DNA from 4 places in the Lysinibacillus sp. Bpr_S20 genome. Region 1 is predicted to be linked to each of the others. Evidence: riboswitches for the same ligand, from Rfam matches in the RefSeq annotation. Region 1 holds a riboswitch; each other region holds the start of a gene.
What was found. Region 1 has a riboswitch for S-adenosylmethionine ahead of MWJ95_RS04925 (MetQ/NlpA family ABC transporter substrate-binding protein). Riboswitches for the same ligand answer to the same signal wherever they lie in the genome.
Positions count from the first base shown of each region.

Region 1 (7,756 bases):
CATCGATTTATCAGCGATATTCATCAGTTTAGCGGCGATATTCATCGGTTTAGCGGCGATATTCATCAGTTTAGCGGCGATATTCATCGGTTTAGCGGCGATATTCATCGGTTTAGCGGCGATATTCATCAGTTTAGCGGCGATATTCATCAGTTTAGCGGCGATATTCATCGGTTAGCACACTCAAGATTACTTTGTTTCTTGAGCGTGCTACCAGATTTTATTTTTCAGTAACTACTCCGTTGTATAATCCAGGTCTGCGGTCGTCATAAACAGGAATTCGGCCGCGTACTTCATCGACAATCGAAAAGTCCACGTCGATGACAGCTACTTCTTCGTCCTCTGCGCCAACCCAAAGTACTTCGCCCCACGGTTGAATAATCATTGATTGACCATTGAAGTTTTCTACCTTTCTAGAAATTCGATTAACAGCGATGACGAAGCATTGATTTTCAATGGCACGTGCTTGCAGCAACGTTTTCCAATGATCGATACGTGGTGTCGGCCATTGTGCCGGTACAAATAATACTTTTGCACCCTCTAAGGCGTGAGCGCGTAGCCATTCCGGGAAGCGGATATCATAGCAAATTACGCCTGCAGCCTCAATATCTCCTAGGGCAAAGCGATTCATTTCATCCCCAGCTTCTAAATATAAATGCTCGTCCATTAAGCGGAAAAGATGTGCCTTGCTATATTCACCTACTAACTCGCCATTCTTATCAAACGTATACATTGTGTTGTAAAATTTATCGCCCTTCTTCGTTGAAACAGAGCCACCAACAATATGTACGCTAAGCTCTTTTGCCAAAGCTGATAAAAATGCTTTCGAACGCTCTCCATCCACATCTGCAAGCTCAGATAATCTTTCAAGTGCATAGCCTGAATTCCACATTTCCGGTAGCACAATAATTTCTGCACCTTGTTTTGCCGCTTCACGAATTTTGTCCTCTGCACGAGCAAAATTTTCTTCTACTTTGCCAAAGCCTACGTTTAATTGGATACAACCTATTTTCATTGTTATGCCTCCTCAAGACAGTACTTTTTATATTTTATACTACAACGATTTTAGATGAATATTTCACCACTTAATACTTGAATCGCCGAACCCGCAATTGCAACATCTTTTATTTTGGGTGTAACGTACAATACACCACCGCGTTTTGAAAGCTGTTTGCTCACGATGCTTTCTTTTGATAATTTTTCACACCAGTACGGTCCTAACGCACCATGAGTGGAACCATTTACATGGTCTTCATCAATGCCTTGTGCTGGAGAAAAAAATCTTGAGACAATATCAATCCCTTCATTCTTAGAACAACTCGTTATACAAACACCACGCACAGGGAACTGTTTCATCGCATCAAAATCAGCTTTAAAATCTGCAATATCCTCTTCGTGACGCAGCTCCACTATATAATCCAACTCTGTTTTCCCCACATATATTGGTTTCACACCAAGCCATTCCTCAAGCTCCAAAGGACATTCAATCTCTTCTAATCGATACTTTTGAATTGTTATCTCAACTAGTTCATTCAACCAATTTGCTTGCAAAGGGCCACTTACAGTCTGGAATATAATTGGAGAATCCACGGGTACAATTCCTAGTTTCCAGAGCAAAAAAGCGCTAGCGATTGTTCCATGTCCACAAATCGGTATTTCCTTCGCTGGCGTAAACCATCTAAGAGAGAAATCATTATCCTTCTTTTGAACAAAAGCTGTTGTTGGTACGGGGATCTCCTGAGCCATTTTCTGCATGGTTGAATCAGGTATTGCTGAATCTAGTAAACAGACTGCCGCGGGATTTCCCTTGTAAAGCTCTGTAGTAAAAGCATTGACGATAAAATACGAGACTTTGTTCAATTTTCCTCACCTCATATACTATTAGGCTCTAGACAATTACTAAAAAAAGTAATATTATGTGCATCATATCTTTAATAATTATTATATTCTGAAAAAGGTGGTCGTGCATGGAATTCTCAAAAAAACTACAGCAACTCCCAACTCAATTTTTTGCAGCACTTGTGCAAAAAGTAAACGCTGCTCTTGCTGAAGGGCGTGATGTTATCAATCTTGGTCAAGGAAATCCAGATCAACCCACTCCTTCACACATTATTCAAGCATTACAGGAGGCGGCAGAAAATCCTCAAAATCATAAATACTCTCCATTTCGTGGCATAGCAGAATTACGAGTGGCCGCAGCAGACTTCTACAAACGTCAATACAATGTGGATATTGACCCTGAAACAGAGGTTGCTATTCTCGGTGGTACGAAAATTGGCCTTGTTGAGCTACCGTTAGCCGTTTTAAATCCCGGTGATACAATGCTATTACCTGATCCCGGATATCCAGATTACTTATCTGGTGTCGTATTGGGTGATGTTAATTTTGAAGTCATGCCACTTTTTGCAGAAAACAATTTCCTGCCTGATTATAATGCTTTATCCGATGAAGTTAAAGAAAAGGCAAAGCTTCTTTACTTGAATTACCCAAACAACCCAACTGGAGGTACTGCAACACTAGAATTTTTCGAGGAAACAGTACGCTTTGCAAAAAAGCATAACATCATCGTATCACATGATTTTGCCTACGGGGCGATTGGATTTGACGGCAATCAACCTATCAGCTTCCTGCAGGCTGATGGTGCTAAAGATGTCGGTATCGAAATGTATACATTATCCAAAACGTATAATATGGCAGGCTGGCGCATAGGTTTTGCAGTTGGTAATCCTGATATTGTTGCAGCCATTAACCTTATTCAAGATCATCTATTTTGTAGTCAATTCCCTGCAGTGCAACAAGCCGCGGCAGTTGCACTTACTGCTTCCCAGAGTTGTGCTGATCAGCTAAGAACGACTTATGAGCGCCGGCGAAACGTCCTGATCAAAGAAGCTAAGCGAATTGGTTGGCAAGTCACAGCACCAAAAGGCTCTTTCTTTGCATGGCTCCCTGTTCCACTTGGTTTTACGAGTGAACAATTTACCGATATATTGCTAGACAAAGCTGATATTGCAGTAGCTGCAGGCAATGGCTTCGGTCAATACGGCGAAGGCTATGTACGGGTTGGTTTACTTGTTAGCGAAGACCGCTTACGCGAAGCAATCAGCAGAATTGAAAAATTAAACTTATTTTAGCTCATGAGCATTGCAATCCCCTACTTTCGAAAAACTGTTTCAAACTTGCTATGGGACAGTTTTAGCAATTCTTTCGCGGCTAAATATTATAATAAAATAAAAAATTTTAAAAATTCAATTGACTTACAATATCCTATAATTTATATTAGTTCTATCGGATTTACAAAAAAATATTATAAATCTCTTATCAAGAGTAGCTGAGGGACTGGCCCTATGAAGCTCGGCAACCTCCTTTTTTAAGGAAGGTGCTAAATCCTGCAAACGATCATCGTTTGAAAGATAAGAGAGGACAATTTTTCATGAGCCTCTCTTAGTTTATAAGAAGGTTTTTTTTATTTTTACAAACCGATAATACAACTTTGGAGGTATGTTTCATGAAAAAGAAAAACAAAATTTTATTAGGTTTAGCGAGTCTCACACTGGTAGCTGCATTAGTAGGCTGTGGTTCTAAAGAAGATAGTAAAGAAAGTAAGGCTATTAATGAGAATAAGATTGTAGTAGGTGTAACTTCTGGACCACACGAACAAATTACAGAGGTTGCCGCAAAAGTTGCTAAAAAAAATGGCTTAGAGGTAGAACTAAAAACTTTCTCTGATTATGTGTTACCAAATACATCGTTAGCCGAAGGTGATCTTGATGTAAATAATTATCAACACAAGCCATTCCTCGATGCATTTAACAAAGATCACAATACAGATTTAGTGCCAGTAGCAAAAACAATTTTAAATCCTATGGGCATATACTCTGAGAAATATAAATCATTGGATGCAGTTCCTGATGGTGCAACATTCGGATTACCAAACGACCCAACAAACGGAGCCCGTGCCCTATTCGTCCTTCAAGAGGCAGGCTATATTAAATTAAAAGACGGTGCAGACTTAACAGCATCTATTCGCGATGTGGAAGAAAACAAAAAGAATTTGAAATTCATTGAATTAGAGGCTGCACAAATTCCAAAGCAGCTTAGTGAAGTAGATCTAGCAGCAATTAATACGAACTTCGCTCTTGATGCAGGCATTAATCCTAAAAAAGACTCCATTCTTTTAGAATCTACTGACTCTCCATATGTTAATTACATTGTGGTACGTGCAGAAAACAAGAATGATCCAACAATAAAGAAATTTGTTGAAGCTTATCAATCGGATGAAGTACGCAAATTTATTGAAGAAGAATTCAAAGGTTCTGTTATTCCAGGCTGGTAGTAACAATTAAGGACCTTTCATAAAATCAAGAATCTGCGAGACTAGCAGATTCTTGATTTATAGAAGGGCTTAGAAAGGAGATATCACAGATGATTCAATTAGAAAATATAACAAAAGAATTTAAAACTAAAAAAGGTATCGTCAAAGCAGTAGATGGTATTAACTTGCATGTCAAAAAAGGTGAAATCCATGGAGTTATTGGCTACAGTGGTGCCGGAAAAAGTACCCTTATACGCTGTGTCAATTTATTAGAGCGTCCAACAACAGGAAGAGTATTGATTGATCATGTAGATATTACTTCCCTTTCTCTTAACGACCTTCGTAAAACCCGTCAAAAAATCGGCATGATCTTTCAACATTTTAACCTTTTAAAAACAGCAACCGTATACAACAATATCTCGGTACCATTAAAGCTTCTTGGCTATAGTGACTCTGAGGTGAAACAACGCGTTGCAAAATATGCAGAAATTGTTGGCCTAACAGAGAAATTAGATAGTTACCCTAGTCAGCTTTCAGGGGGGCAAAAGCAACGTGTCGCTATCGCACGGGCCCTTGCCCAAGAACCTGAGATTTTACTCAGTGATGAAGCAACAAGTGCTCTCGACCCCGAAACAACTGACGCTATTCTTGATCTTCTCTTGAAAATTAATCGTGAGCTGGGCATCACTATTTTACTCATTACACATGAAATGAATGTTATTCAAAAAATTTGCGATGATGTATCCGTTCTTGAATCAGGGACGGTTGTGGAAAATGGATCTGCTATAGAACTCTTTTCAAAGCCTCAGCATTTAACGACCCGAAAGTTTTTAAATACCATATCTCAACGCAACTTATCTCCTTCTCTTATCAAGCAATTAAATGTCTCGGGAAGTGTGATTCGTTTAACATTCCTTGGTGAAAGTACAGGGAAACCATTACTTGCAGAAGTGAGCAAAGTCTATGATGTACAACCAAATATATTAACAGCCAATATCATTGAATTAAAAAACGGCATTGTTGGTAATATTGTCGTGCATCTACATGGTAAGGCGCATATCGTAGAAAAGGCACTGAAGTATTTTAAAGAAAACGGGGTAGACGTTGAGGAGTTAGGAGGCGAATTACATGAATAGTATACAAAGCTTCTTTGCAGATTGGTCAGATGTTATTTGGAAATCTATTATCGAAACCTTTCAAATGGTCGGGATTTCATTATTCTTCTCTATTTTAATTGGGATTCCTTTAGGACTATTAATCGTTTTGACTCGTCCGGGGCAATCGTTTGAAAATAAATTTCTCTATCAATTTTTCAATTTATTTATTAATATTATTCGCTCTGTACCGTTCATTATTTTACTATTCTTCATTTTACCGTTCACAAAGCTAATCGTCGGCACAACTATTGGTGTAAAAGGTGTTATCGTGCCGCTTGTTGTATATACAGCGCCTTATATTGCGCGACTTATGGAAACTGCACTTTTAGAAGTTGATCCAGGTGTTGTGGAAGCTTATACAGCAATGGGCATTAAACGCCGTCATATCATTTGGAATGTCCTACTACGTGAGGCTCGCCCATCCATTATTTTAGGTTTAACGATTGCCACAATCGGTCTTATTGGAGCAACAGCCATGGCAGGAATGGTTGGCGCTGGTGGTTTAGGTGATCTCGCATACCGTTATGGACACTTACGCTATGAGGTCGATGTGATGTATGCGACAGTGTTTATCCTAATCATCCTTGTTCAAAGTATTCAATCGATAGGTAACCGCTTTGCCGTGAAACTAAAAAAAGATTAATAGGAGGATTTCGATGACAAAAACAACAGATGGCGATCTACTGTTAAAAAATATTAAAGCCCAAGCCCCCTTCCCTATTTGCTTTGCAGATTTAGAAAAAGCCGTTGCAGACAAGATGGAAGCTGGTCCGTTTGGCTACATCCGTTCAGGTGCTGGCGGTGAGCAAACATTGCGAAATAACCGTGCAGCCTTTGAAAAATACTCTATTATTCCACGCTTTTTACATGATGTTTCAAGTATTAACACATCGGTTGAACTATTCGGAAAAGTACATCCAACTCCGTTCTTATTTGCTCCTGTTGGCATGAACAAAATGGCGCATGAAGAAGGAGAGCTTGCCGTTGCACGTGCAGCTGAGCAATTAAAAATTCCTTATATCCAAAGTACAGTTTCAAGTTACGCACTTGAAGATGTAGCTCAAACGGCTCCCGCGGCTACTAAATGGTTTCAATTATATTGGTCAACAAATGAGGAAATTGCCTATAGTATGGCCGCTCGAGCCGAGGCTGCTGGTTTTGAAGCTATTGTTTTAACTGTAGATACAGTCATGCTTGGCTGGCGTGAAGAAGATGTGCGCAATCAATTTTCACCATTAAAGCTTGGGTATGCACGAGGAAACTATATGAATGACCCTGTTTTTACGGCTTCCTTACCAGATGATTCATTTGAGTCATATATACAGGGTGTTTTGCAAAATATCTTCCATCCAACATTAAATTGGGAGAATGTACGTGAATTAAAGCGCCGTTCTAATCTCCCTATTTTATTAAAAGGAATCTTACACCCTGAAGACGCCAAGCTAGCTATAGAAAACGGCATCGACGGTATCATCGTATCGAACCATGGCGGTCGCCAATTGGATGGCGTAATTGGTTCACTTGACGCACTCCCAAGCATTGTAAAAGCCGTAAAGAGACAAATTCCTGTTATTTTAGATAGCGGTGTGTATCGTGGTATGGACGCTCTTAAGGCACTCGCCTTAGGAGCAGATGCTGTTGCCATAGGTCGTCCCTTCGTCTACGGACTTGCATTAGAAGGACAGCAAGGCGTCGAAAAAGTAATGACAAATTTATATGATGAATTAAAAGTCTCGCTCGCATTAGCGGGGGCAATATCTATAAAGCAACTACGTAATATCACAATGGTGAAAAAAGATGTAACCGATCGTCAATGAATGAATACAGATGAACGCTACAAACAGCGAAAGTCACTCACTTAAAATAAAGCTACCCCGGCATTTCGGGGTAGCTTTTCGTCGCTTTGGTTCTTCTATCCGTCACTTTGCCTTTTCTATCCGTCGCTTTGCTTTCTTTCCGTCACTTCGGCTCTTTTATCCGTCACTTCAGCTCTTCTTTCCGTCGCTTTGCCTTTCTATCCGTCACTTTGCTTTCTTTCCGTCACTTCGGCTCTTTTATCCGTCACTTTGGCTCTTTTATCCACGCTTTTGACGGTTCTATCCACGCTTTTAACTCTTCTATCCGCTTCGGCTCTTCTATCAGTCGCTCTGTCTTCTATCTATCACTTTGACCCATCTATCACTTTGCCTTATTTATCACTTTGCCTTATTTATCCATATAAAACTAAAAGGGGCTACCTCCTATTGAGGCAGCCCCATTTTTTATTGAATAACGCCTAGTTCACGGC
Region 1 is NZ_JALNLQ010000002.1:57,760-65,515, reverse strand. It holds gene MWJ95_RS04945 (hypothetical protein) at 1-171, opposite strand, end outside; gene MWJ95_RS04940 (carbon-nitrogen family hydrolase) at 221-1,015, opposite strand; gene MWJ95_RS04935 (PhzF family phenazine biosynthesis protein) at 1,066-1,860, opposite strand; gene MWJ95_RS04930 (pyridoxal phosphate-dependent aminotransferase) at 1,968-3,131, shown strand; SAM riboswitch class I at 3,313-3,417, shown strand; gene MWJ95_RS04925 (MetQ/NlpA family ABC transporter substrate-binding protein) at 3,506-4,333, shown strand; gene MWJ95_RS04920 (methionine ABC transporter ATP-binding protein) at 4,423-5,448, shown strand; gene MWJ95_RS04915 (methionine ABC transporter permease) at 5,441-6,112, shown strand; gene MWJ95_RS04910 (alpha-hydroxy acid oxidase) at 6,126-7,286, shown strand; gene MWJ95_RS04905 (glycine C-acetyltransferase) at 7,731-7,756, opposite strand, start outside.

Region 2 (7,756 bases), on a different contig from region 1:
TCTCTCGCTTAATTCTTTTACCAATTGAAAAGCCATCTAATCCTGGTAGCATTACATCCAATATAGCAATATCCTTAAAAGCTATATGCTGATCGACCTCTTCCCCTGATTCAAGCCATGTAACCTCGTATCCTCTTTCCGTTAAATCCTTTGTTACCCATTGGCCAATCTCTTTTTCGTCTTCTATGTACAATATGTTATACAAAATGGTAATCCTCCCAATCTAGATTATTTATTTGAAATAAATGTTATTTAGAGCGTATTCGTATTATACGATTTCATCGGTTTGCACTCAATCATTGTCAGTAAAATGAGAGAGTCATTGAATAAATCACATCTAAAGCTCGGTTTGTCGATAAAATTAAAAAGGTTAGGTGATAAAACTAAAAAGTTGGACGATAAATTTTAAAAGTTGGGTAATAAAATCAAAAAGTTGGGCGATAACAATAAAAACGTATTTGGATTCCCCAAATACGTCTATCTTATTAATTATTTGTCATAATCAACATATCATTATCATCAAACTGCCACATGTCCCCATAAGCAACTTCCCAATAGTAGCCGTTTGGGTCTTGGAAATAGCCGCTATAGCCTCCCCAGAATACAATTTCTGGTTCCTTGACGATGTTAGCTCCGGCCTGTTTAGCTAAATCAAACACTTGATCAACTTCTTCTTTCGACTTTCCGTTATAAGCAAGCGTAACCCCGTTAAATCCATTGCCGATAGCCGGTGGATTTTCTTCGTTTATATCTTTTACTAAACGCTCAATCGGAAACAATGAGATTTTTGTCCCACCATTATTAAAGAAAATAACATCTGGATTTGTTTCTTCACCATAAACAATGACTTCAAATCCTAGACCCTCTCGATAAAATTTAAGAGACTCGACCATATCTTTTACACCCAACGTAATTAAATTTAAACGATTCATCCCACTCTCTCCTTTATAAAAGATTCAATTACTTATTCTATTTCAGGCATTGAGTCACCTTCTACAAACTATAAATATTTGCTTTATCACAATTAATTTCAATTAATATAAAAGACCGAACAACGTAAACTAATAAAAATTTCTTACAGTGAACCATTGATATCTCACAAAAGTAACCTCTACGTTTCTATGAAACTAAAAAGTGCGTACTTTTTTTTGCAATAGCATGGAAGCATAATAAGAAAGCAGCAAAGCACAAACGAAAATTGGAGGACAGAAAAATGATTAATCATTTACAAGATAAAATTACATTAAATAACGGCTTACAAATGCCTGGTATGGGTCTAGGTGTATTCCAAGTACCGAATGATGTTACAGCAGAGATGGTAAAAAATGCGATTGAGGTTGGTTACCGTAGCATCGATACTGCCGCTATTTATGGAAATGAAGCAGGTGTTGGTGAAGGTATTCGTCAGGCACTAGCAACTACTGGTTTAAAACGTGAGGATTTATTTATTACATCTAAAGTATGGAACGATGGCTTGAGCTATGAAGAGACAATCGCTGCATACGATGACAGCTTAGAAAAATTAGGGCTAGATTATTTAGACCTTTACCTTATTCATTGGCCAGGTAAAAATAAATTTGCAGAAGCTTGGAGAGCACTCGAAGATTTATACGAGCAAGGGAAAATTAAAGCTATTGGGGTATGTAACTTCCAAGTATCGCACTTACAGGATCTTCTTAAAATTGCTCGTATCAAACCAGTTATTAACCAAGTGGAACTCCATCCACGATTACAACAAACTGAGGTACGTTCATTCTGCGAAGAGCACAATATTCAAGTAGAAGCTTGGGCACCATTAATGCAAGGTGGACTTCTTGATAATGAAACTATTTCAAAAATAGCTGAAAAATACGGGAAATCAAATCCTCAAGTGATCTTACGTTGGGATATTCAAAATGGTATCGTTACAATTCCAAAATCTGTGCGCAAAGAACGTATGATTCAAAACGCTGATATTTTTGATTTCACACTAACTGATGAAGAGATGGCAATCATTAACGCCATGAATCTAGATCAACGCGTTGGACCAAACCCAGATGAATTTGATTTTGTCATGTAAATGTTAGCTATATAAACGTGAAAGAGACTGTCTTATTTTCTTCTCTTAGACAGTCTCTTTCCAATCTATTTAAGATGTATGCTTTATGGCGATATCTTCATCACGTTGCATGATCAGTACATCTTCACCTTGATCTTGTAACATTTCGATATGTTTTTCACCCCAAGTGCAAAGCATGTTCAGCACAGGGTCCATCTCTTGACCATAAGGTGTTAGCGAATATTCAACTTTTGGCGGTACTTGATTGAAAACCTTACGATTAATTAATCCAGACTGCTCTAATTCACGCAATTGGCTTGTTAGCATTTTTTGTGAAATGCCTGGAATTAATCGGCGAAATTCATTCGTACGAATCTTACCATGGTGGTTAAGATGACAAAGAATAATAGGTTTCCATTTGCCCCCAATGACCTCAAGAGTGGCTTCGACACCAATATTATAAACTTTTTTCATTGTGAACCCCCTGTAATATTCAAAAGTAACTAAAAGTACCCTATACAACTTTAAGGTATGTATGAATATTACTATATACTATAAAAAAAATCAAAGGAGATAGTAATAGAATGAAAGATACAAAAGTGCCGAATGCCAAACTAACATTACTCGCACTTGCGATTAGTGCATTTGGTATCGGCTCTACAGAATTTATAAGCGTTGGATTACTTCCATTAATTACAGAAGATTTTGATATAACATTGAGTACTGCGGGTTTAACCGTATCCATATATGCATTAGGTGTAACTATTGGGGCACCGCTTTTAACAGCCTTAACATCGCGCCTTAGTCGCAAAAATGTGTTGCTGCTCGTTATGGTACTGTTTATTATCGGTAATTTACTTGCAGCTATAGCACCCTCATTCTCATTACTACTTACTGGGCGTGTAATTTCAGCATTAGCACATGGTGTGTTTATGTCCATTGCATCTGTTATCGCTGCAGATGTTGTGGCACCGAATAAACGAGCAAGTGCAATAGCTTTCATGTTCACTGGACTAACATTAGCAACTGTGACTGGTGTCCCACTAGGAACTTTTATCGGACAAGTAACAGATTGGCGAATGTCGTTCATTTTCATTGTCGTTATCGGTATTATCGGATTAATTAGTAATGCTCTGCTTGTACCTAGTCAATTATCAAAAGGGAATCCAATATCCATTCGTGATATAGGGAAAGTATTAGGAAATATAAGAATGCTATTAATTCTCTTTATTACTGCAATTGGATATGGTGGCGCATTCGTAGTATACACTTATGTTTCTCCTATTTTAGAGCAGTATATGGGCTACTCACCGAAAGCAATAGTCGTGATTTTAGTTGTATACGGTATTTGTGTTGCCATCGGTAATACATTAGGTGGTCGTTTTGCGAATAATAACCCTTTACGTTCGATCTTTATTATCTTTATAGGCCTAGCATTAGCACTACTCGGCATCGATTTCTTTTTAGAATCATCAATCGTTGGGTTAATAATGGTCTTTATGATGGGGCTATTTATGTTTATGAATGTACCGGGATTACAACTTTATGCCGTTCAGCTTTCAGAAAAATATATACCATCAGCTATTTCAATGGCTTCAGCATTAAATATTTCGGCCTTTAACATTGGTATTTTTCTAGGATCATATATTGGCGGAATCATCGTTCGCCACCAATCATTAGCGTATACTCCTATATACGGATTCGGCATGGTGATGCTTGCCGCAGCTACTACGTTACTATGGTTAATCTTTGATAGAAACAAAAAATAAATACGTTGCTTGTGAGGAAGGTGCTGTCTAAAACGCCCCTTCCTTTTTGCTATTTATTAGATTCAAGGAAAGTATCATCAAAATATGCCTTGAAATTTGGATACAGATAGTCTAATGACGATTGAATATCGGCACCATCATCAAATAAAATTTCATGTTCAATTTCATATATTGCACAATTGTCTTCATCAGCATTATTATTTAAATCAATACAAATTATTTTTCCATACTCTGTATCCCATGAAAATGGTAGGTATCCTAAACTACATAATGTTGGATTAAACATATCCCTTACGTTATTTAAAGGGTCCTCTATACTTTGGTCAGGTATTACACCAAAATAATGGTGATACGTTGAAATAAAAGCTTTATACCATTCGGGAAAATGAAGTCCGAACTCTTTTTCTAAAGCTTGAATATCTTCCTCCGTTACAGTTGAAGGAATCATTCTCCACACAGACCACTCACCGTCGATATCAACTACCTTCATTTCTTCAGGTACATCTGGGCACATCCATCTACAAAACCCTTCTTCAGACACCTGATTATAACGTTCATAGTAAACTTCAAAACCATTTTTTATGTATGCACGAATATCCATCTTAACAACTCCTTTTGAAGAAGAATAATAAACCGTTGAACTGAGCCCCTTTTCGCTCAAGCTTTTCAAAGCGGTAGCCATTAACACCTAATGTCTCCGTTATACATAAGATAATGTATCAGCTATAGGATAGGAGGAAGTTAGTTGTATTACAATCCTTATCCATATTTTGTCTATCCTAATTATTATCCAACATGGGTAATGGCAAATCAACCAACTACTCAACAACCTTCTAGATATCTAGCAATGCCAACAAATAGAAGCCCATTTCCACCCATCAATACAAATAAGTTGAAGACTTCAGCGAAACGGATTAAGACTATTATGCAGCAGGCACAATTACTTACGGATAAAATTGATGAGTCAGAGCAATTTGCACATGATCTTATAGACGCAGCACAACAATCCAATAAAACAGAAGTTGAAAAGTTAATTGCGTCAACAGGCATTACAATAAAATTTGAAACAACCTATACACCAGATGGATTACGTATAATATTTACTGAGAGCAGTTGTTGTAAGCTAACATTATTGTTGGGTTGGTGAAGAGTTGGCCCCTTGAAGAGGGCCTCTTTTTTCGCAGAATGAATGCAAACTTTTAACCTTGTATCCCTATTGAACTTGTAAACAATAAAAAGATATGCTAAAGTGTTTGTAAGTTTTATTTCTGAAAATTCTTATATCGCATTTTCTTATCAAGAGAGACGGAGGGATTGGCCCTATGAAGTCTCAGCAACCAGCCTATAGGTATGGTGCTAATTCCAATTGGCAAAATTCGGCCTTGAAGATGAGAACACTTACTGCAGTTACTTTGCACAAGAGTCCTCTTCATGGAGGACTCTTTTTTACTTGCTATCAAGCAAAAGGTAGCACCCAAAATTTCAAAAGAAAGCGAGAGAATATTATGACAAACGAACTTTTACAAGCACTTCAACTATTGAAATCGAAAGAATGGGTAGATTTAACACATACATTTGGGCCAAATTCTCCTCATTTCTTTATGTTTGATGATGCAAAATTTGAAACATTATTTTCCCATGATGATGGGTTCTTTGCACAGCAATTCACGTTCCCTGGGCAATACGGCACACATATTGACCCACCTATCCATTTTGTGCGAGATACACGCTATTTAGAGGAATTGAAGCTAAAAGAACTAGTGCTACCACTCATCGTTATTGATAAATCGAAGGAAGCCGAAATGAATAACGATTACACGTTAAGTGTTCAAGATGTTCTTGATTTTGAAGCTGAGTATGGAGAAATTGAAGCAGGTACCTTTGTAGCCCTGCGTACCGATTGGAGTAAACGTTGGCCAGATAAAGAGTCTTTCAGCAACAAGGACGGTGATGGTCATAATCATATTCCTGGCTGGGGATTAGAAACGTTACAGTTTTTATTCAACGAGCGCAAAGTAAGTGCTATCGGTCACGAAACTTTTGATACGGATTCAGCAGCGGATTTTCGTACAAATGGTAAGTTAGACGGTGAATATTTTGTGCTTGAGCAAGATACTTACCAAATTGAACTGATGACCAATTTAGACAAGCTACCTCCAAAAGGCGCTGTTATTTTTAATATTGTACCAAAGCCTGAAAAAGCATCTGGATTCCCTGTCCGTTCATTTGCTATATTACCTTAAAATAGCAATAGGTATGATTCGATGAATATTGAATCATACCTATCTTACCTTTTATTTATTTCGGTGAATTCCTTCTTTTGAAAACTACATAAACGATCAACATCATTAATATGAATAATACTATAAGATAAATGCTGTAGCGAGATAAATATACCCCAACATAATGCCATTTCTCTCCCAGTACTTTACCTAAAGTAATAAACGTAAATGTCCATATAGTTGCTCCCGTATAGGCAAAGAAAGCAAATTTTTTATAAGGATAATTATTAATAGCTGCAATATATGCTGTAAGATGACGCACACCGGGAATAAAATATCCTATTAATAATAATCCCGGCCCTATTTTTGCAAATAACTGTTTAGTAAAATCAATTTTCTGCTCAGTAATATGAATTTTCGAACCATATTTTTGTAATAAAGGTAGTCCGAATCTATAGCCTATATAGTAGCTCAGGGTAATTCCTCCTACCGCACCTACAATAGCGCTGATTAAAGCGGGGATATGCGCGAGAGTTTCACGATATACACTATACCCTACATATGTCAAAAATATCTCATCAGGAAGTGGCAGCCCAACAATCCCTCCAACTAGGATAAGAATGATGCCAAAATATCCGTAATGCTCAATAAGAGATTGCACGTGATGCGCCATAAATCCATCCCACCTAAAGCATAATAATTTTTTATAGTTAGCTTTATCATAACTCAATAGAGACAACATTATGAGTGTTATGGTTTCAATCCAATTTTCTCCACGCAACTATACCTTGGCATCATTGCGTCAGAAATCGGAAAGGCGTTAAATTATTTGTAGCTCACGAAGAGCATAATCAATACCACCCTCAGTTGATTTCTTTGTTACATAATTAGCCACATTTTTTAATGCTTCACTACCGTTACCCATTGCAATACCAAAGCCAACCTGCTCCAGCATATCGATATCATTATCTCCATCGCCAAAAGCAAGTGCATCCTCAGGACTCAAGTCGAAATAATCTAGGACAGCTTGGATAGCAATAGATTTAGAAACATCATGTTGCAAAACATTTGTAATATAAGGATGCCACCTTTTAAATAATACATGAGGAAATGTTGAAGTATACTTTTTCTCAATATCCTCATCACCATATAAACACATTAAATACACCTCTTGCGTAACGATATCTTCATTGATAACAGGAAACTCTTGCAAAGATAATGTTTCTTGCATGGCTTTTAAGGTCTCTTTTTCTCGGACGTTATTCATTGATAATTGTTCTGTAAAAAACGATAGACTTTGTTTATTTTCATCAGCGAAAGCTTTAACGGCCTGGACAATTTCTTGTGCAACAGGTATTTTATGTATGACTTGATCTTGGTGCTTAGCATATGCACCATTCGCTGTAATAAACGTCTCTATTCCTACATTTCTTAAATCCTGGCACATCGATAAAGGTCTTCCTGTAGCTGCAACAATATGAATTCCTTTACTCTTTAATTGTTGAATAGCGTTCCTTGTACTTTCTTCCATACAACCATCTTCATAATTAACAAGCGTACCATCTACGTCAAAGAATACAATTTTATAATCCATCGTTCGCTCCTCCTTAGCGTTTCACATAATTTTCACCAAGCGTGTGGTTGATTTCCGTTCCGGCTGGGCGCTTTATAGCTGCCGCTTCGCTTTCGCTGATCTCCAAGGAGTCGCCCAGCCTCCACCCTAATCA
Region 2 is NZ_JALNLQ010000006.1:66,528-74,283, reverse strand. It holds gene MWJ95_RS15650 (response regulator transcription factor) at 1-205, opposite strand, end outside; gene MWJ95_RS15645 (VOC family protein) at 486-932, opposite strand; gene MWJ95_RS15640 (aldo/keto reductase) at 1,214-2,059, shown strand; gene MWJ95_RS15635 (winged helix-turn-helix transcriptional regulator) at 2,129-2,512, opposite strand; gene MWJ95_RS15630 (MFS transporter) at 2,623-3,807, shown strand; gene MWJ95_RS15625 (SMI1/KNR4 family protein) at 3,857-4,408, opposite strand; gene MWJ95_RS15620 (YuzC family spore coat inner layer protein) at 4,553-4,954, shown strand; SAM riboswitch class I at 5,098-5,202, shown strand; gene MWJ95_RS15615 (cyclase family protein) at 5,313-6,050, shown strand; gene MWJ95_RS15610 (DedA family protein) at 6,106-6,702, opposite strand; gene MWJ95_RS15605 (Cof-type HAD-IIB family hydrolase) at 6,850-7,623, opposite strand.
Region 2: another riboswitch for S-adenosylmethionine. It lies ahead of MWJ95_RS15615 (cyclase family protein); the one in region 1 lies ahead of MWJ95_RS04925 (MetQ/NlpA family ABC transporter substrate-binding protein).

Region 3 (7,756 bases), on a different contig from region 1:
TGGAAAAAAATATCGATCTTTATTTGTAACGAATAATTTTCATGTTTTTCGTGCAAGTATTTATGCCAAAAAGGCGAAGCTTGATGCACAAGGTGTTGGTTCGAAGACGGCCTTTTATTATGTACCTAATGCATTTACGCGTGAATTTATCGGTCTATTAGAAATGTATAAATGGATTCATGTCACTGTATTTTTGTTCATTACATTGTTTATAGGATTAATCTTGAGAGCATATGTGTAACCAATTTAGAACTGTCTTCCATATAATAGTGGAAAGGTAGTAGTGTGCAAGGGGGGAAACGTATGTATGGGCAATTTTTAGCAAAGAAAAATAAAGAGCGAATTGGATCTCTACAAAAGCTCACGCAAACACAAGATACATGGTTTGCGCAAAACATTGATTTGATAACAGTCAAAGAAGTACAATTAGCAGCCTTGCACAAAATATTATATCAAGTTGTGCGAGGACTTTTGAAAAAAAAACAACAACGACATTTACAAATTATACATCCAGAACAGACACAGTCGGTACAGGAGAATGTGCTAACGCTTTTAGCTGAATATGATGATTTACTGCGTGAAGCAATTCCACTCCCTATCTATACTTTCATTTGGCAAATTTCTTCACTGGAGAAGTTAGCTAATTGCGTTGAAGTCGTTGATGATGTACTTGATATATTGGAATGGTATTTTATTTATCAAAATGATCAGGTTGAGGTGTTTGACGAAGAAGATTTAGATCATGAGGTAATCATTGATTTATACAAAGATGCCATCGAGGAACAGGATGCAGATGCACAATTTCAGCTTGGAGAATATTATGGTGCAGTAGATGGAACATATTTTCAACCAGAAAAGTCAGTAAAGTGGTTTGAATTAGCAGCATCACAAGGTAATGCCGATGCTCAATATGCACTTGGTAATTTTTATTTTGAAGGAATAGGTGTTCAAGAAAGCTATAATAGGGCTTTTTCATTGTATGAGGCTGCAGCAAAGCAAGGGCATCCAGATGCTGCAAATAATTTAGCAGATATGTATTTTAACGGCGAGGGAGTACTAGAAAATTTGGTACTTGCGAAGAAGTGGTTCGACTTCGCCGCACAAAAAGGTGTAGCAGAGGCTATGTTTACACTCGGAATTATTTTCGAGCAGGGATTAGGAATCGACAAAGATGAGGAACAAGCATGCAGCTACTATAGAAAATCTGCTGAAGCTGGCTATGTTGAAGCACAATACAGGCTTGGGGGAATCTATTTAGAGGGACGGTTAGGTGAACCTAAAGATGTGAACCGTGGGTTATTATGGTATGAAAGAGCTGCGGAGCAATATCATGTTGATGCCTTTTATGATTTGGGCTTTATTTGGAGCCAGGGGTTAACAGGTATACGAAATATTGAAAAGGGTATTCATTGGTTTAAACAGGCTGCTCTTCAAGGAGATACGGAAGCTAAATTACAATTAGGGCACATATACAATAATGGGGAAGGTATAGCTAGAAATATGAAAGAGGCTATAAAATGGTATGGACTTGCAGCAGATGCGGGAAGTGAGGAGGCTGCAATTTTACTACAAGAATTGAAAGGAATTTAAGTGTTTTTTATTATAAAATTTTAGGTATTTAGATTCTTTTGTCAACTCTCTTGTGTAGGTCTTAGGATTCTGTTTTGGTAAATATAATAGGTTTATATTCCTGTATAAAAACTGATTGTATAATATAAATATAATAAAGTAGTATAACTGTAAACAAAAACCAGGAAAAATAAGCAGAGATGATGTAAAAAAGCTACCCAAAGATATTGTGGTAGCTTTTTTAGTGCTTTAATTAATAAGTAGGATAACAGGGACTTTTTATACATTTTATGGTAAAAAATGTATGCTTGAAAATTGACAGCTATTTATAAAATGTATAATGTATATGAGTGATTTTGAAAGAGTAGGTAGTAGTGATAGCTAATAAAAAGGTAATCATTTTTAGCAGATTGTAGCCCGTAACAGAAATTAGCATCATAAGTAATGGAATAGGAATCTCCCGAAGGCTAATCCCTAAACGTTAGGGACGACATTTATTAAAACATATATTTTATAGCCGGAACGGAACTTAACTCCACGTTATGGTGATGCTTTTTTTATTTTTGGTGGACAGAATTAGATTTTTCTCAGCTTTTCAAAAGTACACGGCATGAAAGAGGGTAAAAGTGTGATTTTTCAAAAACAGAGAAAGACAACGGCGTTAGATTTAAAGCAATACGTTGTTAAAATGGATATAACGAATTACCATTCAATAAAAAAACAAATCGATTTGCTTAAATTGACAAAGCAGGATTTACAATATTTAAAAGCCTTTCAACCTTATGTAGAAGGAGATATTGATAATATTGTTAATCGATTTTATGAAATGATTGGAACTGAACGTAGTTTAGTAGATATTATTAATCAACATAGTTCTGTGGAGAAGCTGAAAATTACATTACGACGTCATATTATTGAAATGTTTAATGGGACGATTGATGATGAATTTTATGAAAGACGAGTTAAAATTGCTAAAGTGCATGTTCATATCGGGCTTAAAACACAATGGTATATTTGCGCCTTTCAAGATTTAGCAGCATCATTTATTGACTTAGTTGAAGAACATGTTAATCATCCAATGGATCAGCTCAATACAATTCGAGCCATCTCAAAAATTTCTAATTTTGAGCAACAGTTGGTTTTAGAGGCGTTTGAGCAGACAATTGAGCAACTTCATGAAAAGATGGAACGTAGAAAAGAAGCGATAGAGAAAGAAATTGTAGAGTCATCGGAAGGTCTTGCCGCAATATCTCAGGAAACGAACAATTCATTTCATCGCTTAAGTGGAAGATCAGACGAAATTAAACAATTAGCGAAAAAATCACTTCAAGTGTCGACTATGGCTGAGAGTCAGGCATTAGAAGGTCGTGAACGGTTAAAGAGTCAATCACAAAACATGAGTAATATTATTTATTCGCTTAATGATATAACGGAGAATATTACACAGTTGACAGATATGTCAAAGGAAATGGAATCGATTATGAATGTTGTAACAAATATTGCTAATCAAACGAATTTGTTAGCTTTAAATGCGGCAATAGAAGCGGCTCGTGCTGGAGAAGCGGGTAAAGGCTTTAGTGTTGTTGCAGATGAAGTACGAAAACTATCGATTCAAACAAAGGAGTCTGTCACATCGGTAGCGACGTTACTACATAAAACGAATGAACGGACAGATAAACTTGTTCATTCGCTTAGTAATATTCAAGAAGAGGTAGCCTCTGGTGAGGAAAATATGGTTCAAACCGAAGGACAATTTACTAACATACTGGAAGCTATGACTGAAGCTAAAGATCAAAATGGTCGGATGGAAAAAGAAGTGCAAGCAATAGCAGAAGTACTAAGTGAATTAGGGATCGCCTTTAACGAAGTGAAAAATTCAGCTGGAAAATTAGCTAGCTTTGCACAGAATTTAAATTGATGATGAGAAAAGAACAAAGGCGCTTACACTCTTTAAATACACTATAGCAACTGTTAATATATACTATCCGTTAGGTGATAAAAAACTCTAGCGAGTATGTGATTGTAAGTTCAATATAAGTACATGAACATAGAAAAAAGTAGAGGCTGGGACAGAACTCGATTATTTTGAAAAATAGCGAAAATGGGTAATAACTTTTTCACTTCACTGAGTTTAATTTTCCTTCCTAAATTAAAAAAATGTTAGGCCGTTTGTATCTCGGTCTAACATTTTTTCTTTTTGTCCCAGCCTCTATTTTTGCTAAATTTGTAAAGGCTTTAGCGTAATTTTCGGTAAAAAAAGTTTATACTGAATATAGAACTAAAAATAGGGGCGGTTAATATGAAAACAGTTGTTGTATTAGGTGGCGGAGTTACGGGATTATGTACGATGCATTATTTACAACGCCAAGCTCAGGAGAAAAACTTAGATGTAAAGCTTGTGCTTGTTGAAAAAAATACATACCTTGGTGGCAAGCTACACTCTGCATATAAACAAGGATTCATCATGGAAACAGGAGCAGATTCTATTGTAGCGCGTCATAAAGGTGTCATGGAGTTAGTAGAGGAACTAAATTTTGAACAAAATCTTGTGTACAACGAAACGGGTATTTCGTATATTTACACAAATAATGAGTTACATCCTATCCCAGCAGACTCAACATTCGGTATTCCTATGAGCTTACAATCTCTTGAGGAAAGCACGCTTGTATCAGAGGAAGGTAAAAAAGAAGCATTGAAGGATTTAACAATGCCAAATGAAGGATTTACCAAGGAAAGTTCTATTGGGGAATTTTTAACGTATTACTTAGGGGAGGAGCTTGTTCAAAACCAAATAGCACCTGTACTGGCAGGTGTATATTCTGGAGATTTAAATCAACTTTCAATTGCTTCCACTTTACCGTATTTAATTGATTACAAAAATGATTACGGCAGTATTATTAAAGGTTTCAATGCAAACAGGGAACAATTTATCAAATCTGCCAATAAGAAATTTATTTCGTTTAAAAATGGTTTATCATCACTAATTGATCGACTTGAAGAAACATTAACGGATGTAGAAATTATAAAAGGAATTGCCACTACTAGTGTTAAAAAGCAGGAGAATCAATACGCTGTTACTTTAGCAAACGGTAAAACGATTGAAGCAAATCATGTTGTTTTGGCCCTTCCAAATGAATCGGTACAAAGTTTATTGCAGGATGCCTCTTTGAACAGTTATTTTGAACAATTTAATACTGCATCCGCAATTACGATTTATTTAGGATTTGATGTGCCTGATAATAGATTACCAGCAGATGGAACAGGCTATATTGTGTCACATAATTCGGATGTTATTTGTAATGCAGCAACGTGGACAAGTCGCAAGTGGAAACACACTTCAGCAGAAGGGAAATTACTTGTACGACTTTTTTATAAGAGCATTAACCCTGAGTATGATAGATTGCGTATGATGACAGATGAAGAGTTAGCAGCAGTTGCTCTAGAGGATGTAAGAAAGAGTCTAGGGATTGAGGAAAAACCAACTGTGGTTGACGTGACAAAATGGATCGACCAGATGCCAAAGTATGATTTGGCGCACCGTGAAGCATTGCAAGGTCTCGTACAAGAGCTTGAGAAAAACTATCCAAATTTATCAATAGCGGGATGCTCTTATTTTGGTGTAGGCATAGGTGCATGTATTCAAAATGGTAAAAAAATTGGTGAGGAACTTGCTGAAAAACTATTGTAATTGTTTAAAAATATATGATTTTTCGTAAAAATTATCCTTTGTTAAGTGAAATAGTCTTGACTCGTTCGTTCGTAAACGATATGATTCTTTTAATTATTTAAAAAATTCATACTACATTCTTATCAAGAGAAGCAGAGGGACTGGCCCTATGAAGCTTCAGCAACCAACTTATTGTCAGGTGCTAAATCCAGAAGACAGCTGTGTCGAAGATGAGAAGGAAAACAATTACGAAACGTTAAAGCCTTCTTTTTTTGTGAAAGAAGGCTTTTTTTATTTTAAAGATAAGGGAAGAGAGGCTGGTTTTATGGGATTGCTTGAAAGGTTGAAAACGCATGTTCTTACAGCAGATGGTGCAATTGGTACAGTTTTATACGGCTATGGCTTGGAGTACTGCCATGAGGAAATGAATGTACAGAGACCGGAATTAATTGAAAAGATCCATAGAGAGTATATAGCAGCTGGTGCCGATATTATTCAAACGAACACTTACGGAGCTAACGCCATAAAATTAGCCCGTTATGGACTTGAATCTCGTGTACAGCAATTTAATGAAGCTGCTATAACGATTGCTAAACGAGCAGCAGCAGATGGAGGACAATTTGTTTTAGGTACTATTGGGGGAATCCGAGGTATTCGAAAGAGTGATGCAACGTTAGAGGAAATTTTAGCAACTGTTGATGAGCAGGCCTCTATCTTACTTGCAGGAAATCCAGACGGCCTTCTACTTGAAACCTATTATGATTTTGAAGAGCTAACAGCGACTTTAACAATGCTACGAGCTAAAACAAAATTACCGATTATTGCTCAAGTTTCAATGCACGAACCAGGAATTTTACAAAATGGAATGAGGTTAAATAACGCCTTACATGAACTTGAAGCGCTAGGTGCTGATATCGTAGGTGTTAACTGTCGCTTAGGTCCTCACCATACTATACAAGCATTTGAAGGTGTAGAGCTTCCTAAGAAGGCATTTTTGTCAGCATATCCGAACGCCTCTCTTCTTGATTTAGAAGATGGTCGTGTCGTATATGAGTCAGAGGCAGATTATTTTGGCCGAGCAGCTGTAGAGCTTCGTGATCAAGGGGTACGTTTAATTGGTGGCTGTTGTGGTACGACACCAAAGCATATTGCGGCAGCGAAAAAGTACATAGAGGAACTATCCCCGATCGAGGAAAAGTATGCAAAGCCAGAAAAAGTAGCGGTTGTACGCGATGCAGAACCAGCAAATTATGAGCCATTACATGTAAAAGTAAAACGTGAACGCTCAGTTATAGTAGAGTTAGATACTCCAAGACATTTAGAGATCGAAGGCTTTATTGCAGGTGCGAAAAAATTATATGAGGCGGGCGCAGATGTCGTCATGATGGCAGATAATTCACTTGCTTCTCCAAGGATTAGTAATATCGCAATGGGAGCCTTGCTGAAAGAGACCCACGGAGTACGCCCGTTAACGCATATAACATGTCGAGATCGCAATTTAATTGGTCTTCAATCACATTTGATGGGATTAAATGCATTAGGGATCCATGATATTTTAGCAGTTACCGGAGATCCAACAAAGGTAGGCGATTTCCCAGGGGCAGCTAGCGTTTATGATGTCTCTTCAATGGAGCTTATCCAATTAATAAAACAGTTAAATGAAGGAGTATCGTTCTCAGGGAAACCACTTCGTAAAAAGGCGAATTTCTCTGTAGCGGCTGCCTTTAATCCTAATGTACGGGTACTAGATCGGGCTGTCTCTCGATTAGAAAAGAAAATTGAACACGGGGCAGACTATTTTATTTCACAGCCTGTTTATACAAAGGAAAAAATTGTGGAAATTTATGAGGCGACAAAGCATTTAGAAACACCAATTTATATAGGCATTATGCCAGTAACGAGCTATAAAAGTGCGGAGTTCTTACATCATGAAGTACCAGGCATTAAACTATCTGACGATGCGTTAGCACGTATGAAAGCTTGTGGCGATAATAAGGAACGCGCAACACTAGAAGGAATTGCAATTGCTAAGGAATTAGTAGAAGTAGCAGCGGAATATTTCAATGGTATTTACCTGATCACACCATTTTTGCGCTATGATATGACGCTAGAATTAATGAAATTTATTGAGCAATTGGATGAACAGAAAAAAGGGGTAAGTATAAATGGCTAAGCACATGATTGAAGAGCAACTAGAGCAACGAATATTAATTCTTGATGGCGCAATGGGTACAATGCTACAAAATGAAAATTTATCGGCAGAGGATTTTGGCGGCGAGGAATATGATGGCTGTAATGAAAATCTTGTGCTAACTAGACCAGATGTGCTTGAAAAAGTTCATAGAAAATATTTAGAGGCTGGAGCAGATATTATTTGTACAAATACATTTGGAGGTACACCACTTGTATTAAATGAATATGATCTTGGAGCGAAGGCAGAAGAAATCAATAAACGTGCAGTAGAAATTGCACGTAAAGTAGTAGATGCGTTTTCAACATCCGATTGGCCACGTTTTGTGG
Region 3 is NZ_JALNLQ010000016.1:27,653-35,408, forward strand. It holds gene MWJ95_RS23050 (YdcF family protein) at 1-241, shown strand, start outside; gene MWJ95_RS23055 (SEL1-like repeat protein) at 304-1,590, shown strand; gene MWJ95_RS23060 (protoglobin domain-containing protein) at 2,198-3,487, shown strand; gene MWJ95_RS23065 (protoporphyrinogen oxidase) at 3,869-5,257, shown strand; SAM riboswitch class I at 5,374-5,473, shown strand; gene MWJ95_RS23070 (bifunctional homocysteine S-methyltransferase/methylenetetrahydrofolate reductase) at 5,562-7,409, shown strand; gene metH (methionine synthase) at 7,402-7,756, shown strand, end outside.
Region 3: another riboswitch for S-adenosylmethionine. It lies ahead of MWJ95_RS23070 (bifunctional homocysteine S-methyltransferase/methylenetetrahydrofolate reductase); the one in region 1 lies ahead of MWJ95_RS04925 (MetQ/NlpA family ABC transporter substrate-binding protein).

Region 4 (7,756 bases), on a different contig from region 1:
GGTTAGACCTTCACGTGTCGCACAGTTTGCAGCTCAAGGCTTTATCGTGTTTGCTCCGTATTACCGCGGCAATCGTGGTGGAGAAGGTCGAGATGAGTTTGCAGGAGCTGATCGTTATGATGCTGTATACGCCGTAGACGTGCTAAAACAGTTTTGTAATGATAATATTCATGTCTTTGGTTTTTCACGTGGTGGTATTATGGCACTTTGGACTGCCATCTTACGCAGAGATATTACATCAGTTGTGACGTGGGCAGGAGTATCGGATGCTACAGCTACATATTGGGAGCGGACAGATATGCGTAGGATGATGAAGCGTGTTATTGGTGGAACGCCTAATCGTGTACCAGAGGCTTATGATACGCGAACACCACTTTTTGAGGTAGAGCATATTACAGCTCCAGTATTAATCATTCATGGATATCGTGATGAAAATGTAGATATAGAACATGCAAGACAGTTAGAATTCTATTTAAAGGATGCAAATAAAATATATGAGACATGGTATGATCTTCGCTATGCCCATCAGTATCCACCGGCTAAAAATAGAGCAACAGTACATGCACTTTGTGAGTGGATGAAACGTCAATAAAATATGAGAGGGGAGTAATGTGAAATACATAAGTAAAAGAAGCAAGATTATTATTATAGGATTCGTATTGATGATCTTCGCTTCCACCTTTGTTAAGTATTTTACACCTTCAGCAGATATTCAGCAATACAAGGCATATTACGCTCCAAAAACACAGCAAAAAACAATAAAGCAAGGTGAGATAAAGGTCACATTTTTAGGAACATCCTCTTTATTATTTGACGATGGTCACACACAATTAATGATTGATGGTTTTATTTCTAGGCCGCCTTTATTAAATATGTTGCCTTTCAGTACTGTAAAAACGGATGCAGATACTGTCAATAAAGCCTTTAAGAAAATGGGGATTGAAAATAATAAGCTTCGGGGATTGTTTATCGCTCATACACATTATGATCATGCTTTAGATTTAGCGTATATCGCTAAACAAACTGGGACGCATGTATATGGTTCGGGATCCGCAATTAATATAGGACTTGGTAATGGTATAAATATGAAACAGATGTCTGTGTACGAAGTAAATACGGCTATGCAGTTTGGTGATTTTACTGTTACTGTTCTTCAATCGAAGCATTCACCAACCTTTGACGAAGGAGAAAAAATTAAGGAACCACTTAAACAACCAGCAAAAGCTCTAGATTATCATGAAGATTCTTCATACGATTTTTTGATTACGCACAACAATAAAACATTCTTTGTTAAGCCAAGTGCTAACTATATAGAAGGGGCATTAAATGACATTCATGCTGATGTTTTATTTTTAGGTATAGGAGTATTAGGAGCTCAAGCTCAAGATTTTCAAAATATGTATTATGAGCAAACCGTGCGGAAAGTATAACCGAAGCTTATTATTCCAATACATTGGGATAACTTCAACAAACCTTTAACAGATGCTCTTGAAGCATTGCCTAAATTTGCAGATAACACAAAAGAAGGATTAGATTTTATCATTCAGAGAACAAAAGCAGATAAAATTGATTTACAAATACTTCAAGGTTTCCAGAGTATTTATTTCTAGAAATTTCACTCCATTATTTTGTTTGAAAAAACCGTTTAGGTGCTTTATGGAAGGCACCTAAACGGTAGTAAAAAGGATATTTATTTATTTTATATATTTTGCTAAAAAGTTATTAATAGTTTTCCAATAAGCGTCTCCAGCAACGCTTTCAGCATCACCATGTCCGGCACCTTCAACTATAAATTTCTCCTTCGGTACATTGGCTGCCTCATATACTTCGTTAAGCATCTCAGATGGAACAAATGTATCATTACTTCCATGAATGAATAGCATAGGTGTTTTCGATTTCGCTACTTGCTTGACGCTATCGGCTTCACCAAGTGTAAAGTCAGCTCTTAACTTCGTAACAATTGAAGAAAAGTGCATTATAGGAAGTTCAGGTAAATTAAAGATTGCTTGCAATTGATAAGAGAATTCATCCCAAACTGAGGAATAACCGCAATCCTCAATAATAGCCTTAACATTGCCAGGTAGATCCTCTCCTGAGGCCATCATCACTGTAGCACCTCCCATGGAAACACCATACAAAACAATTTCGGCGTTTTTATCAGAATGGATAACATTATTAATCCAAGAGACTACATCAAGCCGATCATGCCAACCCATACCAATATAGTCACCCTCACTTTTTCCATGAGCCCTTGCATCAGGTACGAGAACATTATAGCCTGTATCATAAAAATGCTTAGCATACTTTGTCATTTGAGAACCTTCAGATGAATATCCATGGAAAACAATTGCCCATTTATTTGTTTCATTTGTATTTTTAAGCGTATAGGCATGTAATTTCAAATCATCGAAAGACTGTATATAAGAGTCCTTGTATTTCTCTTTAAACCACTTTTCGCGTTCTTCTTTTTCTTTCGCATCCTTAGGACTCTCAGCAATGGAATTGTGAGGAGCGTCAAGCACAGCGGATTTATCTGTATTAGGATTTAAGGCTAGGTTATAAAAATAATTCCCTGCAAAAAATCCGACCCCAACAAACAATACTAATAGAAGACTGATAATGATAATAATCACTTTAAATTTTCTTTTCATATATTTCCCCCTAAAACTACTATTATGAATTATACACAAAGTTAACAATATGGAAAGTAGGCTTTTCTAAAATAGGGGAAGAGTAGGAAAGGGAGTGACTTAAAAAGTCCAATTTTATAGTGTTAAAAATATGGTAAAAAGATATCTTTGGATTGTTGGACATGTTAAATGGGGAGATTTCCGTTCCAGGCTACTCGTAGCTTCAGAGCAAGGCTTCCTGTGGGCGAGCCGCTTCCTCCGCTAAAAGAACGAAGGCTAAGTGCGTCACGTCCGGCTTCAGATCTCGCCAGGTAGCCCTTCCACTCCAATTTGTGCGATTAAGAATGAACGCTATAGAAAGGGATTCACGTACAGTTTTGTGTGTGAATCCTTTTTGCTCTTCGGAAGATGGATGTCGATAAAAATTAAAAGTTGGGCGATAACTCCTGAAAAGGTCCCGCTCAAACTAAAAAGTTGGATGTCATTTTTTAAAACGTAGTCGCGATAGGGGAAAGAAGGCTAAAACCATCACGGAAATCAACCCCTCGCTTTGCTGAAGAGCCATACTTTATTTGAAATAGAGGGTAATATTCTTTCAAAACAAAAAAAGGGAACGATTGAAATCGTTCCCTTTGTCTTAGTAAATTATTTTAATGGACCGCCAAGTTTAGTGATGGCTTCAGAAACATTTGAGAATTTCTTGAAGTTTTCGTTGAATAGTCCAGCAAGTTCAGCAGCTTTTTTATCATAAGCAGCTTTGTCCGCCCATGCATCACGAGGGTTAAGCACTTCGGATGGTACACCTTCAATAGAAGTTGGAATGTTTAAACCGAATACTGAATCTTGAGTTGTTTCGACATTAGCTAATTTGCCATCAATTGCAGCACGTACCATTGCACGAGTATAAGAAAGCTTCATACGGCTACCAGTACCATATTCGCCACCAGTCCAACCAGTGTTCACTAAGAATACTTGTGCACCGTGCTCGTCAATTTTTTGACCTAACATTTCAGCATAAACTGTTGCTGGAAGTGGAAGGAATGGAGAACCGAAGCAAGTTGAGAATACTGGTTCTGGCTCTGTTACACCACGCTCTGTACCAGCAAGTTTAGATGTGAAACCGCTTAGGAAGTGGTACATTGCTTGCTCTTTTGTTAATTTACTGATTGGAGGTAATACACCAAATGCATCAGCCGTTAAGAAGATGATTGTTTTTGGGTGACCTGCAACAGATGGATCAACAATATTTTCAATGTATTGGATTGGATAAGCTACACGTGTATTTTCTGTTAATGAACCATCATCATAGTCACAAATGCGAGTTTCTGGATCAACCGCTACGTTTTCTAAAACAGAACCGAAGCGGATTGCGTTGTAGATTTCTGGTTCTTTTTCAGCAGAAAGGTTAATTGTTTTTGCATAGCAACCGCCCTCAATGTTGAATACACCGTTATCAGACCAACCGTGTTCATCGTCACCGATAAGCTTACGGTCAGGGTCAGCTGATAAAGTAGTTTTACCAGTACCAGACAAACCGAAGAATAATGCAACATCACCAGCTTCGCCAACGTTTGCTGAGCAGTGCATTGATAGGATGCCTTGTTGTGGTAATAAGTAGTTCATAATACCGAAAATAGATTTTTTGATTTCACCAGCGTATTCAGTACCACCGATTAGGATAATTTTCTTTTCAAGTGATACAATGATGAATGTTTCAGAAGCAGTACCATCAACGACAGGGTCTGCTTTAAAGTTAGGAGCAGAGATAACTGTGAAATCAGCAACATGAGAAGCTAATTCTTCTTTAGTTGGACGGATAAATAATTGATGAGCGAAAAGGTTGTGCCAAGCATATTCATTGATTACTTGGATGCTTAATTGTGAATCTTTGTCAGCACCAGCAAAGCCTTTGAATACGAATAATTCGTCACGTTCTTTTAAATATTTTACTACTTTTACATATAAGTTATCGAACACTTCAGAAGAAATTGGTCGGTTAACTTTACCCCAGTCAATTTTATCCTTTGTGCTTTCTTCTTCTACCGTATATTTATCTTTAGGTGAACGACCAGTGTATTTGCCAGTTTCTGCACGAACTGCGCCATCTACTGTTAACATAGCTTCACCACGAGAAGTAGCTTTTTCAGCTAATTGTGGTACTGAAAGTTGAACATTAATGTTACCGCCGCTTAATAATTCCTTCAGTTCGTTTGCAATTTCTACTGAATTCATCGATTAAATACCATCCTTTTTTATAGTATTCCCTTGAGTCTGAGGGAGATTTTCTTAATTTCAAAAATAGTATAACACAATTGCTTAAATAATCTATACTAATTAAGAAATTATTTTTTAGATTTTATTACTTTTCAAGAAAACGACAAAAAGTATATTCATTCGTTTTGATCATGCTTTTTACCCTATATATATTAAGTGATCACACATTCACTTTCGACACAGCAAAATTGTGTTTAGAACATGAGGTTCGCACAGGATGTGAAGTAATTAGCGTGTTTTTAGTTGGAGCTTGTCTTCGACTGAAAAGGGGCTAAAATATCATATTCATCCACCACATGTTCTGTAGCTGATGCTCTGCGTTCGCTACAAAAAATGCTGTAAGGGGTTACACATATGTTAACACATGATGTGAGGTGGAGAGTAGGGATTATTTTGTTTAAATTTACAGCATAATCCAAATTAATTTCTTGATAAATCTCATAGTTTTTTTATATGAATACAAACAATTATGCCTCAGCAATTTTGCCAGGAATGTCTTTGTGCTTGCCTTAGGTGTTTTTTGCGCGAAAGCGTAGTGCAGACATAGCGGTAGTGCATAAGTGAAAAATATTTGACAATGTTCGACCTTTTACGTATTATGAGATATTGAACGGATACTCTTATCCCGAGCTGGTGGAGGGTCAGGCCCTGTGAAACCCGGCAACCTGCATGAACTATTTCACGACATGCGTTGGTGCCAACCTGATGCAAGGGGATACCCCTTGAACGATAAGAGTGAAAGGTTACGAAGTCATTATTCCTTTCCTCATGTTAAGTAAGCGTGAGAAAAGGATTTTTTTATTGTTAAAAACGAATTAAAGGTAAGTATATAGTCCTTTCCTTATTATAATGACGGATCTTTCGAAATCCTCGTGTTAAAAGCAGAGCTGTTTATTTGTGCGAAAGTGTAGCGACAGCAACAAATGTTTACTGTGCGAAAGCGAAGTGCAAACGTAGCGACAGCAACAACGGCTTGAGGGTTCAATTCCTTAGGAGTGAACTTGACATGGGTAATGAGTACCGTATTAATTCGCAAATATTATTTGTAAAAGTAATAGGAGGAAAACCAAATGACAAACCGTCGACTGTTTACATCAGAGAGTGTAACAGAAGGACATCCAGACAAAATTTGTGACCAAATCTCGGATGCCATTTTAGATGCTATTTTAGCAGAAGATCCAAACGCACGTGTAGCGTGTGAAACAACAGTAACAACAGGCTTAGCATTAGTATCAGGAGAAATTACTACTTCTACTTATGTAGATATAAAAGGCATAGTTCGTGATACTGTAGCCGAAATTGGTTATACACGTGGGAAATATGGCTTTGATGCAGAAAATCTAGCAGTACTTGTTGCGATCGGTGAGCAATCACCTGATATTGCTCAAGGTGTTGATCAAGCATTAGAGGCGCGTGAAGGCTCAATGACAGACGCTGACATTGAAGCAATTGGCGCTGGTGACCAAGGTTTAATGTTCGGTTATGCATGTAACGAAACGCCAGAGCTTATGCCATTGCCAATTAGTTTAGCCCATAAATTAGCTCGTCGTTTAACGGAAGTACGTAAGTCAGGTGAATTAGCATATTTACGTCCAGATGGAAAAACTCAAGTAACGGTTGAATATGATGAAAATAATGTACCAGTGCGCGTTGATACGATTGTCATTTCAACACAGCATGATGAAGAAGCTACGCTTGAGCAAATTCAAGCAGACTTAAAAGAATTTGTAATTGCTCCAGTTGTTCAAAAAGAATTACTAGATGCCGATACTAAATATTTCATCAACCCAACAGGTCGATTCGTCATTGGTGGTCCAAAAGGGGATGCTGGTCTAACTGGACGTAAAATCATCGTTGATACATACGGTGGCTATGCACGTCATGGTGGAGGTGCTTTCTCAGGTAAGGACGCAACTAAGGTTGACCGTTCAGCAGCATATGCAGCACGCTATGTGGCAAAAAATATCGTAGCAGCTGGTTTAGCAGATCGAGCTGAAGTACAACTAGCTTATGCGATTGGTGTTGCTCAACCTGTATCTATTGCTGTTGATACATTTGGGACAGGAAGAGTTACGGAAAGTGAAATTGTAAAATGGGTACGCGACTTATTTGATTTACGCCCTGCTGGGATTATTAAAATGCTTAACCTTCGTCGCCCAATTTATAAGCAAACTGCAGCATATGGTCATTTTGGTCGTACTGATTTAAATGTACCTTGGGAACAAACTGACAAAGCTGACGCATTAAAAGAAAAAGCAGGTTTATAAACTATTCAGCTAAAGTGATGAAGTAGCTAGGAAACTATATTAAAATACTAATACAGAAAGGGGCTCAACATTGTAAGCCCCTTTCGCTGTTTTTTTTTACGAAAAAAAATAAACTCCTACTCCTAATCATGGATGGCTCGGTTGCCCAAGCAAACGTGGAGCTACTTAGTTTAGAAATAGCTATTAATGTTTTGGTTGAAGAGATTTATAGTATTGGCCTTTTTCTACATATTCACGTATGATGCGTTCCATATCTTCTTTATCTTCTTCATTTAATTCTCTTACAACCTTTGCGGGCCGACCAAGTGCTAAGCTATTTGGAGGAATGACTTTTCCTGGAGGTACAAGGCTACCTGCCCCAATGAATGCACCCTCTCCAATCTCCGCTCCATCTAAAACTATTGAGCCCATACCTATTAGGGCTTTTTTTCGAATCGTACAGCTATGTAAAGTTACTTGATGTCCTACTGTTACTTCATCTTCAATAATTAGTGGATATTTTGGGCTTTGATGCAAGCAACAGAGGTCTTGAATACTAACTCTTTTTCCGATAATTGTTGGTGATACATCCCCACGAATAACTGT
Region 4 is NZ_JALNLQ010000004.1:18,263-26,018, forward strand. It holds gene MWJ95_RS11155 (alpha/beta hydrolase family protein) at 1-592, shown strand, start outside; partial or broken gene MWJ95_RS11160 (MBL fold metallo-hydrolase) at 663-1,610, shown strand; gene MWJ95_RS11165 (alpha/beta hydrolase) at 1,695-2,651, opposite strand; gene pckA (phosphoenolpyruvate carboxykinase (ATP)) at 3,276-4,862, opposite strand; SAM riboswitch class I at 5,522-5,640, shown strand; gene metK (methionine adenosyltransferase) at 5,975-7,171, shown strand; gene MWJ95_RS11180 (gamma carbonic anhydrase) at 7,355-7,756, opposite strand, start outside.
Region 4: another riboswitch for S-adenosylmethionine. It lies ahead of metK (methionine adenosyltransferase); the one in region 1 lies ahead of MWJ95_RS04925 (MetQ/NlpA family ABC transporter substrate-binding protein).